DNA from 3 places in the Frankia sp. CcI156 genome. Region 1 is predicted to be linked to each of the others. Evidence: predicted binding sites of a transcription regulator. Region 1 holds the regulator's gene; each other region holds the start of a gene.
What was found. Region 1 encodes LexA, which represses DNA repair genes until DNA is damaged. Its sites were predicted from a motif close to CGAACNNNNGTTCG; they were not measured.
Positions count from the first base shown of each region.

Region 1 (4,196 bases):
GGGCCGGCACGGCGAGCCAGGGCGATGTATGACGCTTTCGGTCGAGCGGTCCCGGCCCTACCTGCTATGCACCTGCTGGGTGCCGATCACCGGCGAGACATCGACGGCGCCACGCGGGACCGGTCGTGCTGGTCCATCCCGCGTGGTGGGAGGTCCGGCGGCCTCGGAGCGCAACGCGGCGATCGCGGACTCGAAGTCAGTCAACGACTCGAAGGCCAGGTACACCGAGGCGAAGCGGAGATAAGCCACCTCGTCGAGCTCACGGAGCGGACCGAGGATCGCCCGGCCGATCGCCTCCGCGGGCACCTCCGCCGACCCCGACGAGCGGACGGCGTCCTCTACCCGCTGCGCCAGAAGCGCGAGATCATCATCCCGCACCGGCCGGCCCTGGCAGGCCTTGCGGACACCGGCGATGACCTTGGCCCGGCTGAACGGCTCGGCCGCCCCACTGCGCTTGCGAACCTGAAGGGACGCCTCCTCCATCGTAGTGAACCGGCGACCGCAGGACAGGCAGGACCGCCTGCGGCGGATCGCCGAACCCTCCTCGGCCTCCCGACTGTCAACGACGCGACTGTCCGGATGCCGGCAGAACGGGCACCGCACGCGCTACGCCTCCTTCGCCCGCGCCGGAGCCGACCGCCCCGGACCGGGGATGAGGGACACCGTTGAGGACCCGGCATCCACGCCGGACAGACCACCTTGTGGATGGACCGCCAGCTCCCCGCGGAAGACCTGTGGAACAACCTGTGGATGACTTACACCCCGGTAAGCACCAGATGTTGTGTCCAAGGTAGCGCACGGCCCCAGAGATGAGGACAGCACCCCCGTATGGTCCGTGTGGTCCGCATCGCACGTGGCACCGCACGTGGACGAAAGACGACGGTGCGCGAGAACCCTGCGCCGAGACACTCGTGGACCCGGGAAGCCGGGCGTCAGGGAAGGAGTAACGACTGGCCCGGGGCGATCAGTGGTGACCGCAGGTGGTTCAGCCGCATCAGCCGGTCCACCATGACCCGGGTGTCGGCGCTCTCGTCGAGCGCCACTGCCACCTCCCACAGCGTCTCCCCCGGCATGACCAGATGGTGCCGCGGCGCCTCCGCGGTATCCGGCCCGGCAATCGACACCCCAGGCATGATCATGATTGCTACCGCCACGACGACCGCCACGACGATCGATACCACCACCACCCGACCCCGCCGGGTCAGCCGGAGCGGCGGGGGTGCGGGCGGGCGACCCGGCGGCCGATGACCCACCCGGTCCCTGGCCATCGACAGGTCGACGACCCGCGCCCTGTGTGCGGATCCCACGGCACCCTCCCGTTCCGACGACACCGAACACCGAAGATCGAACCTTCGTTCGATCGAACGCGTGGTCGATTGTCGCATCGGGAACCGGAAACCGCCAGGGACACGCTCGAACAGACGTTTGAGATTCTGCGACCCGCCGGTTACCGTCGAGTCGGTCGGGTGTGAACCGGGCGGTTTCCCCCGGTCACGGACGGCGGCGAGTCGGTGGGTGACCGCTTCCGGAGCGGGACGGTCCGCCGTGCGGTCGCCGGCCGGCCGGTGGCCGCACGGCGGAAGAAAAACGCGACGAGGAGAGCGGTAAGCGATGACTAGCCAAGGCAGGGGTACGCGCCGGGGCGGAACCCGCGGCAACGTGCGAGCCTTTCCCGAAGGCCCCACGGACGCGGGCCTGACCCCCCGGCAGCGCAGGGTGCTGGAGGTCATCCGGGCCGCGGTGGAGCGGCGCGGATATCCGCCCAGCGTGCGGGAGATCGGTGAGGCGGTCGGCCTCACCAGCACCAGTAGTGTGGCTCACCAGCTCAAGGTGCTCGAGGAGAAGGGCTACCTGCGGCGGGACCCGAACCGCCCGAGAGCGATGGAGGTGCTGACCGTCGAGCACCCCCGGCAACGCGCGGATGTGGGCGCGGGCGCGACGACGGTGGCGGGCACGATTCCCATCGTCGGTGAGGCGGCGCCGGGCACCACCGAAGGAAGCAAGTCGGACGCGGCCTACGTGCCGGTGCTGGGCCGGATCGCCGCCGGTGGCCCGATCCTGGCCGAGCAGGCGGTCGAGGACGTCTTCCCGCTACCCAGGGAGATCGTCGGCGAGGGCACTCTGTTCCTGCTCCGGGTCGTCGGCGACTCGATGATCAACGCGGCGATCTGCGACGGTGACTGGGTGGTCGTCCGCCAGCAGCCGGTCGCGGACAACGGGGAGATCGTCGCCGCAATGATCGACGGGGAGGCGACGGTCAAGCGTCTGCGGGTTCGGGACGGCAAGATCTGGCTACATCCGGAGAACTCGGCCTTCGCCGACATCCCCGGTGAGGATGCGACCATCCTCGGCCGGATCGTGGCTGTGCTCCGCAGGGTTTGATGTGGATCGGCCGGCCGCCCGGCGGGCGGCCGGCCGGGTTGCCTCGCGTCTGATCGCTCCTGGGCTCAGGCCCGGTAGGCGTGCAGCTCCGCCGCGAGTCCCGAGGAAACCCGGGCGGACAGCCGGGTACCGGTCTCGGTGTGCTCCATCGTGAGCACCTCGCCGTTCGCGTGCACCCGGGAGACCAAGTCGCCCCGGGTGTAGGGCACGAGCACGCGCATCTCCACGTCGGGATGCGGCACCCGGGCACAGAGCGCGTCGACCAGCGCGGCCAGCCCCTCGCCCGTGCGTGCCGAGACGAACACGGCGTCCGGGGCGAGCTGGCGCAACCCCGCGACGACCGTCGGCTCCACGGCGTCCACCTTGTTGACGACGATCAGCTCGGGAACGCCGCCCGCGTCGATGTCGTTGAGAACCTCGCGCACGGCGGAGATCTGCGCGGCCGGCTCCGGCGATGATCCGTCCACAACGTGCAGGATGAGATCGGCATCGGCGACCTCTTCCAGCGTCGAGCGGAACGCCTCGACGATCTGATGCGGCAGATGCCGGACGAATCCGACGGTGTCGGTCAGGGTGAAGGCCCGGCCGTCCGGCAGGGTCGCCCGCCGCACGGTCGGATCAAGGGTGGCGAACAGCGCGTCCTCGACCAGGACAKCCGCGCCGGTCAGCCGGTTGAGCAGCGACGACTTACCGGCGTTGGTGTAACCGGCGATCGCCACGCTGGGGACCTCACCCCGCCGCCGGGCGGAACGCTTGGTCTCCCGCACGGTCGTCATCGCGGCGAGCTCGCGGCGCAACCGCGCCATCCTGGCCCGCAGCCGCCGACGATCGGTCTCGATCTTCGTCTCACCGGGACCACGGGTACCGATGGGCGCCCGGCCGCCGCCACTGGCCGCGGCCCGCGACATCGACTCACCCCACCCACGCAGCCGGGGCAGCATGTACTGCAACTGCGCGAGCTCGACCTGGGCCTTGCCCTCGCGAGAGGTCGCGTGCTGGGCGAAGATGTCCAGGATGAGGGCCGTCCGGTCGATGACCTTTACTTTGACGACCTCCTCCAGCTGCCGCAGCTGACCCGGGGTGAGCTCGCCATCGCAGACCACCGTGTCCGCGCCGGTCGCCGCGACGACCTCGGCGAGCTCGCGGGCCTTGCCCGAACCGACGTAAGTCGCGGCATCCGGCCGGTCGCGACGCTGCACGAGCGCGTCGAGCACCACCGAACCGGCGGTCGTGGCGAGCGCCGCGAGCTCCGCCATGGAGCTCTCGGCCGACCGCGGGGAACCCGACGTCCATACGCCGATGAGGACGACACGCTCCAGCCGCAGCTGCCGGTACTCGACCTCGGTGACGTCGTCGAGCTCGGTGGCGAGACCGGGAACCCGCCGCAACGCGGCGCGATCCTCCAGGTCGAAACCGTCCCCAGAATCGTCGAAGAAGTTCGGCAGGTAAGACGAATCGGCTTCGGTCAGCTTGATGAGGGATCTGTCGAGAGTGGACGCATCGAAGGCGTCAGCAGGAAGTGTCATACCATCCGTTCTCAACGCGGCCCGCTACCGCACCATTCCGCGATCATTCCGTGCCGCTTGCTCCGGCCGGGCCCCACGACCCGGTGGCCCGAGGAGGATCCGCCGGACCGGAAGACCCTGCCGCACTCGTGGCGCGCCTCCCCCTCGTTTCCCGGCGAATCCCGTCGCCAACCAGGGTCCCACGTCACCACGTCGATCGCGAACCGTTTTGCCGCCCCGCCGACGTAGCCTCTGCGACGTGTACCACGAGTACCACGAAAGACGGGCCCACCGCCTCGCCGCGACGAT
Region 1 covers NZ_MOMD01000023.1:24,625-28,820, reverse strand. The annotation lists gene nrdR (transcriptional regulator NrdR) at 58-603, opposite strand; gene CcI156_RS10740 (LysM peptidoglycan-binding domain-containing protein) at 933-1,307, opposite strand; gene lexA (transcriptional repressor LexA) at 1,612-2,382, shown strand; gene hflX (GTPase HflX) at 2,448-3,908, opposite strand.

Region 2 (4,256 bases), on a different contig from region 1:
GATGACGGCGCGGCGTAGGTCCGCGGGTGCGGTGCGGTGGGCCCGTCCGACGTCGAGGGGGACGCTCGCCGCATCGAAGACGACGCGGGTGACCGTGGCGTCACAGGCCAGCCGGCGCAGGACACTGGCCGGCAGGGGTTGACCCCAACTGGTGGTGGCGGGCGTACCTCCCTGGCCGAGTAGTGCCGTCCAGGAGACGGTGACGGTGAGGTGGGGGCGCACGCCGCCGGTGACGGGCAGGGCTGCGGTGGCGAGGGTGCGGTGAAGGAGGTCGACGAGGGCGTCGGCGCGGCGCTGTGCAGGTGTGCGGGGGTCGAGGGTGCCGTCGTCGGCGGGGCGGGGTTTGGCCAGCGGGTCAAGTGCGCTGCGTAGGAGCGCGGCGGCTTCGGCGTCGAGTTCGCCGGTGATACGGGTGCTACCCCCGGGCAGATCGGTGATCCACAGGCCGCGCCGATCCGCGGGGGCGTCGCCCGAATCCTGGTTGCCGTTGCCCGAATCCTGGTTGTCGTTGCCGGGGTTCTGGTTGTCATCGCCGGCCGGGCCCCCTGCGGGGCCGGGAGACGTGCCGGAGTCGGCGCCCTCACGGTCGCCGTTCTGGCTGCCGGTGTTGGCGGGGCCGTCGCCGCCGGGGCTGGTGTCGATGCGGGTGAGTTGTTCCCGCAGGTGCCGGCCAAGACGGGCCAGTTCGCGGGGGTCGAACATCCGGGCCAGCTCCAGCAGGGATGCCTCCGCCGCGGTGTACACCTGCGCGTCCAGGCCGCGGGGGAGAGAACGGATCGTCGTGCGGACCTCGACCGCCTGCTCGACCGTGATCGCGCCGGCGGCCAGGGCCGCACCGGTGGCACTCAGCGGTCCGTCCACGGCCAGGGCCAGGGCCAGATCGACCAGGCGATGGGCGTCCCCCGGCCGGATCCGCAGCCGTTCCCGCAGCAGCGCCGCGGTGCTGGTAGCCCCCTCCCGCACGGCCAGGTTCCGGCCGTGGGCCTCTCGCACCAGCGCGAGCCGTACCGCGGCCAGGCGGGCCAGCTCCACCGAACAGTCGTCCAGGGCGCCGTACAACTCGGCATCCGACAACGACCACACCGGCGCGTCCAACAGGCCGCCGACCTGCTYGGCCACTACCGCCAAACCCGACGGCACCAAATGCTGCCCGAGGGCCGGGCCGGCAGTGATGGTCATGGATCAAGCGTAGATCACACAACCCCCGATGTCGAACTCATGTTCGATTGCCGTAACTAGGTGCTGTGGTCGTAGCGGAAATGAGGACCGGCGTGCTGGTGCGCGCCCTGCGCGAAGATCCCGGTCGCCCTCGGCTTCACGTGTATGGCCGGCGGCCTGCCGGCCGGGACCGTCCCCGCACCCCGCCCGGGCCGCCCTCGACTCCCCCGGCAGCCCGGGGCACGGCCTCGAGCACGGTCCAGAGCCCATCCCGCRCCTGCGATTGTTCACTTCTCCGGTGGAAAATCTGCACCCGCCGCGGACAACGACCCGACACGCTGCTAGCGTCGAAGCCGTGAGGTCGTATGCCGGATATCCGGGACGGTTGCGCGCCGCTCTGCGATGTTCGGGGGGATGCCCGAACATCGGTACACCGAATGGTCACCCATCCCGCACGGCCGCCTTCGACGGGCTGTGTCCAGGCTCCTGACCTTTTCCGTACCACACGATCTTAGGCATTCCGACCGGGCCCCGGGGAAGCGGCCCGGTTCGGCAGCCGGACCGTCCACCGCCGCACCGCGCGAGCAACCGTGAGGAACCGCGGACGAGGACAGCCATCGCGGATTAGTCGCAGAGGCATCGGTGCCCGGCCAGCGCCCCACGGCCGGCGCCCAGTACACCGCCGACACGCCGGCGCCCAGTACACCGCCGACACGCCGGCACCCCACCGCCGACACCGCCAACACCGCCAACACCACCAACACCGCCAACACCGCCAACACCGCCAACACCACTGACACCGAACACCGACTTCGACCCGGGGAGAATCACCCTATGAGCACCGAGAGCTGGTCGTTCGAGACCCAGCAGATCCACGCGGGAGCCCAGCCGGACCCGGCGACCGGCGCCCGAGCCGTGCCGATCTACCAGACCACCAGCTACGTCTTCCGCGACACCGACCACGCCGCCGCTCTGTTCGCCCTCGGTGAGCCCGGAAACATCTACACCCGGATCATGAACCCCACTCAGGACGTCTTCGAGCAGCGCATCGCCGCCCTCGAAGGTGGGATCGGGGCGCTCGCGGCGGCGTCGGGGCAGGCCGCGGAGACGCTGGCGATCCTGAACCTGGCCGAGGCCGGCGACCACGTGGTCTCCTCGGCCAGCCTGTACGGCGGGACGTACAACCTGTTCCACTACACCCTGCCGAAGCTGGGCATCGAGGTCTCCTTCGTCGGCGATCCCGATGATCTCGAGGAGTGGCGGGCGGCGGTACRGCCCACCACGAAGGCGTTCTACGGGGAAACGATCGGCAACCCCCGCGGCGACGTCCTCGACACCGTCGGGATCTCCGAGGTCGCCCACGCGCACGGGATCCCGCTCATCGTTGACAACACCCTCGCGACGCCCTATCTGTACCGGCCGCTGGAGCACGGCGCGGACATCGTCGTCCACTCGGCGACGAAGTTCATCGGCGGCCACGGCACCGCGATCGGCGGCGTCATCGTCGACGGCGGCCGGTTCGACTTYGGCGCCTCCGGCCGGTTCGCGAACTTCACCACTCCCGACCCGAGCTACCACGGTCTAGTCTACTGGGACGCGCTCGGTCACGGCTCGTACATCGCCAAGGCACGAGTGCAGCTACTGCGCGACCTCGGCCCGGCGATCTCCCCGTTCAACTCGTTCCTGCTGCTCCAGGGTCTGGAGACGCTGTCGCTGCGGATCGAGCGGCACACCGCGAACGCCCGGCGGGTCGCCGAGTGGCTCGATGCGCGCGACGAGGTGAGCTGGGTGGCCTACCCGGGCCTGCCATCGTCGCGGTGGTACTCCCGGGCGCAGAAGGTGCTCCCCCGCGGCGCCGGCGCGATCCTGTCCTTCGGCATCGTCGGTGGCGCCGAGGCCGGGAAGAAGTTCGTCGAGGGGGTCGAGCTGTTCAGCCATCTGGCGAACGTCGGCGACGTCCGCTCACTGATTATCCATCCCGCGACGACGACGCACTCCCAGCTCACCGAGGCCGAGCAGACCGCGACCGGGGTCACCCCGGATCTCGTCCGCCTGTCGGTCGGCATCGAGGGGATCGACGACATCCTGGCCGACCTCGATGCCGGGTTCCGTGCGGCCAAGAGCTGAGTCGCGTGGCACCGGTGCGGCCCTTTCGGTCGAACCGGTACCGCCGACGGTCCAACCGATACCGCCGACGGTCCAACCGATACCGCCGACGCCACCGCCCGCCTCCGGGGCATGGCGCGCCGGGATCGACCCGGTGGGACGGCGCCGGTTCGTCGACCTGCCGGGACCGCTGCGGCTGGAACGCGGCGGCATCCTGCCCGGCGTGACGGTGGCCTACGAGACGTGGGGCCGCCTCGACGCCGCGGCCACCAACGCGGTGCTGGTCCTGCACGCGCTCACCGGGGACAGTCACGCCGTCGGCCCGCCCGGGCCGGGCCATCCCACCCCAGGCTGGTGGGATGGCCTGATCGGGCCTGGGCGGGCCCTCGATACCGATCGCCTCTTCGTGGTCTGTCCGAATGTGCTGGGCGGCTGTCAGGGCACGACCGGGCCAGCCAGTCCCGCGCCGGACGGCCGACCCTGGGGCGGCCGATGGCCCGAGATCACGATCTCCGATCAGGTCACGGTGGAGGTCGCCGTCGCCGACGCGCTCGGCATCCGGCGCTGGGCCGCGGTGGTCGGCGGCTCGATGGGGGGCATGCGGGCCCTGGAGTGGGCTGTCGGCCATCCCGACCGGGTCGACCACGCCGTGGTCCTGGCCTGCGGCGCGGCTGCGACGGCGGAGCAGATCGGGTTGTCCGCGGTGCAGCTTCGTGCGATCATCGACGACCCGGCCTGGAACGGCGGCGACTACCACGGCCGGCCCGGCGGACGCGGCCCGGACGCCGGCATGGGTCTGGCCCGGCGGGTGGCCCAGATCAGCTATCGCAGCGAGGCCGAACTGGAGGAGCGGTTCGCGGATCGGACCCGGCCCGACGGGTTGTTCGAGGTCGCCTCCTACCTCGACCACCATGCCGGCAAGCTGGCCGCTCGGTTCGACGCCGGCACTTACGTCGCACTGACCCGGGCGATGATGACCCAGGACGTCGGCC
Region 2 covers NZ_MOMD01000013.1:6,580-10,835, forward strand. The annotation lists gene CcI156_RS05645 (HNH endonuclease signature motif containing protein) at 1-1,179, opposite strand, end outside; gene CcI156_RS05655 (bifunctional o-acetylhomoserine/o-acetylserine sulfhydrylase) at 1,993-3,285, shown strand; gene CcI156_RS05660 (homoserine O-acetyltransferase) at 3,257-4,256, shown strand, end outside.
Region 2: the regulator LexA is predicted to act here: its motif matches at 1,212-1,225, upstream of CcI156_RS05645 (HNH endonuclease signature motif containing protein).

Region 3 (4,021 bases), on a different contig from region 1:
CAACCAGCGTGTCCGGCACCTCGCCGAGGAAGCGCGACGGCGGGTTGTAGGCCGGTTGGCCCCAGGCGCTGCGCATCACCGCGCGGGTCAGGTAGAGCCGGATCCGGGCCCGGGTGACACCCACATAGGCGAGCCGACGCTCCTCCTCGAGCTGGGTGGGATCTCCCAGGGTCCGCAGGTGCGGGAAGACGCCGTCCTCGAGACCGGTAAGGAAGACGACGGGGAACTCGAGGCCCTTGGCGCTGTGCAGCGTCATGAGAGTGACCACACCATCGGAACCGTCGTCGGTCGGAACCTGGTCCGCRTCGGCGACGAGCGAGACCTGCTCGAGGAACTCCGCAAGCGTACCCTCGGGCAGCCGCCGGGCGAACTCCTGGACCACTCCGACCAGTTCCTGCAGGTTCTCCACCCGGCCCTGGGACTCGACGGTGTCCTCGGCGAGGAGTTCCGACAGGTAGCCGGTGCGTTCAAGCACCCCCTCGACCACGGCCACCGGGTTGTCGGCCGCTACGGCGCGTAGCTCGGCGAGCAGCGCGGTGAACTCGCGCACCGCCTTCGCCGAGCGCGCGGCGATCCCCGGCACCTCGTCGACACGCTCCAGTGCCTGCGCGAACCCGATCCGCTCGACATCAGCGAAGCCCGCCAGGGCCGCCTCGGCCCGCTCGCCGATCCCGCGCCGGGGCACGTTCAGGATGCGACGCAGGTTCACCGTGTCGCTAGGATTGGCGAGGACCCGCAGGTAGGCAAGGAGATCACGGATCTCCTTGCGCTCGTAGAACCGCACCCCGCCGACCACCCGGTAGGGCAGCCCGACCCGGACGAAGATCTCCTCGAACACCCGGCTCTGGGCGTTGGTCCGGTAGAACACCGCGACGTCGGCGGGCCGCGCGAGCTTCGCGTCCGAGAGCCGGTCGACCTCCTCGGCGACAAAGGCCGCCTCGTCGTGCTCGTTGTCGGCGGCGAATCCGACGATCTTCTCACCGTCACCGGCGTCCGACCACAGTCGCTTGGCCTTGCGCTGGTTGTTACGCGCGATCATCGCGTTCGCGGCGGAGAGGATGGTCTGGGTGGAGCGGTAGTTCTGTTCCAGCAGGATCACTGCGGCGTTCGGGAAATCCTCCTCGAACTCCACGATGTTGCGGATGTTCGCCCCACGGAAGGCGTAGATCGACTGGTCCGCGTCGCCAACCACGCACAGCTCCGCCGGTGGGACGGCGCCCGAGGCCCAGGTACCCGGCCCGGCTGCCGGCTCGGCCGGCTCCACCGGCGCGGACCCGCCACCGAAGTACGCCGGTTGGCCGACGAGTTCACGCACCAGGACGTACTGCGCGTGGTTCGTGTCCTGGTACTCGTCCACGAGCACATGTCGGAATCGGCGCCGGTAGTGCTCGGCGACGTCGGGGAACGACTGGAGGAGGTTCACCGTCATCATGATCAGATCGTCGAAATCAAGGGCGTTGGCCTGAGCCAGCCGCTGCTGATAAGCGGCGTAGACCTCGGCGACGGTCCGCTCGAGGTGGTTCGTGGCCCGGTCCCGTGCGGCCTCCCAGTCGATCAGTTCGTTCTTCAGGTTGCTGATCTGCGCCGCCAGACCTCGGGCGGGATGCCGTTTGGGATCAAGATCAAGGTCACGGGTGACCAGAGTGATCAAACGCTGCGCGTCGGCGGCGTCGTAGATGGAGAAGGTCGAGCCGAACCCGAGACGCTTCGCCTCGGACCTCAGGATGCGCACGCAGGCCGAGTGGAAGGTGCTCACCCACATCGCCCGCGCCCGGGGACCGACCAGCGCCGAGACCCGTTCGCGCATCTCGTTGGCAGCCTTGTTGGTGAACGTGATCGCCAGCATCTCCCCCGGCCGGACCCCCCGGGCCGCCAGCAGGTACGCGATACGGTGGGTCAGCACCCGCGTCTTGCCGGACCCCGCGCCCGCGACGACGAGCAGGGGTGCCCCGATGTGCACCACCGCCGCCCGCTGCTGCAGGTTGAGCCCGTCGAGCAGGCCCTCGGCATCCAGGCGTGGCGAGGAGAAGCCACCGGGCTCGTCCCCGCCCACCGGCGGCGCCAGCACCGCCGGGCCGAACAGGTCGTAGGGCACGTGCGCACCGCCGTGGACATCCGTCCCGACCGACCCGGCGATGCCGGATCCGCCGCCGTGGGAATCGCCGAAAAAGCCGCTCATGGGACTCCGATCGTACGTTCGACGTCGGGCAGGTCGGACCGCGGCATGCCCGGATCGCACCCAACGGCCCGGTCCGCGGTGTGGTCCGCGAGATGCACCGACGGCCCCACCCGGCCGCGGTCCTCGCGCGTCCATGCCACCGCATGACCATCACACGTCCACGCCCAGTGGTCGTCGACCCGCGTGCTGACCAGCCTATTGTCCGTCGTTCCCGCCCCGCCCCGCGCGCGAGGGCGGGTCGTCGATGGCCGTGGTCCGCGTCAACGCCCGGCCCACCGGCGGTCAGGCGGCCCCGCGGCCAAGCGGCCACGCCACGTGGCCACGCGGCCACGTAGTCGCGTAGTCGCGTAGTCACGCGGTACTCGACGCGCTCGGCGGGATGGCCGCGAGCGCCTTCACCCTGCTGGCCACCCCCGGGTCGATGTTGCCACCCGACAGGATTGCCACCGTCGGGCCCTGCGCGAGATCACTTCGACGCAACAAGGCCGCGACCCCCGCGGCGCCGGCCGGTTCCACCTGGTGGCCGGCCCGGTGCAGCAACACCATCGCCTCCCAGAACGCCGCCTCATCGACCGTGACGATCTCGTCCACCAGGCGTGCGGCAAGGGCGAAGGTCAGGACCCCCGGAGCGTTCACCGCCATACCGTCGGCGATCGTGGTCGACGCCGGGACCACCCGTGACGAACGTGGCGCCGTCGGCTGTTCGGACGTCCGGCTGCCCGGAATCGTCCCGACTCCCCGCAGTGTTCCGGCACCGGGCGTCGTTCCGGCACCGGGCGTCGCAGCCCCACCGGGGGRCACCGTGAGCCGCCGGCCAGCCCGCAGCGACGCGGCAAACGCCGACGACAGCACGGACTGCACTCCGACCACTCGCGCATCGGGGCGMCGGGACCGCACCGCCGCGGCCAGCCCGCCGATCAGCCCTCCGCCGCCCACCCCGACCAGAACGGTGCCGAGATCGGGCACCTGATCGAGCAACTCCAAGCCGATCGTGCCCTGCCCGGCCACTACCGTCGGGTCATCGAACGGGTGGACCAGCAGCCGGTCTCCCCGGGCGGCGAAGGTGGCGGCCGCAGCGAGCGCCGCTTCCACCCCCCCGGGTATCTTCTCGACCCGGGCGCCCCACCGGCGCGTCCGCGCCACTTTGACCGGATTGGCCCCTACCGGCACGAAGATGGTCGCCTCGACGCCGAAGGCCGCGGCCGCGAAGGCCACTCCCTGGGCGTGGTTACCGGCACTGGCCGCCACCACCCCCCGGGCCCGCGTCGCCGGATCCGCGGTGGCCACCCGGTGGTAGGCGCCCCGAAGCTTGAACGAACCGGTGTGCTGCTCGTGCTCACACTTGAGCCAGACGGGCGCACCGACCGCCGCCGACAGGCCGAGATCCCGCACGACCCTGGTCCGTCGTGCCACCCCGGCAAGGACGCGGGCCGCGGCGCGGATGTCCGACGCCCAGAGTTCGGCGTCCGGGGCTACCGATCGGTCGTCTGCGGCTGCTGCGGTCATGGAGCATCTCCCGGCGGCTGAGCGGCCACCTCACCATGACCGCGGCAATAAAAAAGCCCCCCGCCAGGACAAGGCGGAAGGGCGAGGCGCGGACCCGATGATCGGTCGCGCGCCTAGGTAATGGCCATCTCGTGCGGGGTCACATCATCCAGGGTGCTCCGGTCCCGCCCAGACGTCAAACGTGCCCGTCGGCGGGGGTCGTCCGACGGGCACGCGCTCCGATCCGGGATCGTCACTCCCACTCGATCGTGCCGGGAGGCTTGGAGGTGATGTCGTACACCACCCGGTTAACCTGCGGCACCTCGTTGACCACCCGGTTCGAGATGCGTTCCAGCA
Region 3 covers NZ_MOMD01000001.1:27,517-31,537, forward strand. The annotation lists gene pcrA (DNA helicase PcrA) at 1-2,179, opposite strand, end outside; gene CcI156_RS00135 (threonine/serine dehydratase) at 2,531-3,685, opposite strand; gene guaA (glutamine-hydrolyzing GMP synthase) at 3,918-4,021, opposite strand, start outside.
Region 3: the regulator LexA is predicted to act here: its motif matches at 2,187-2,200, upstream of pcrA (DNA helicase PcrA).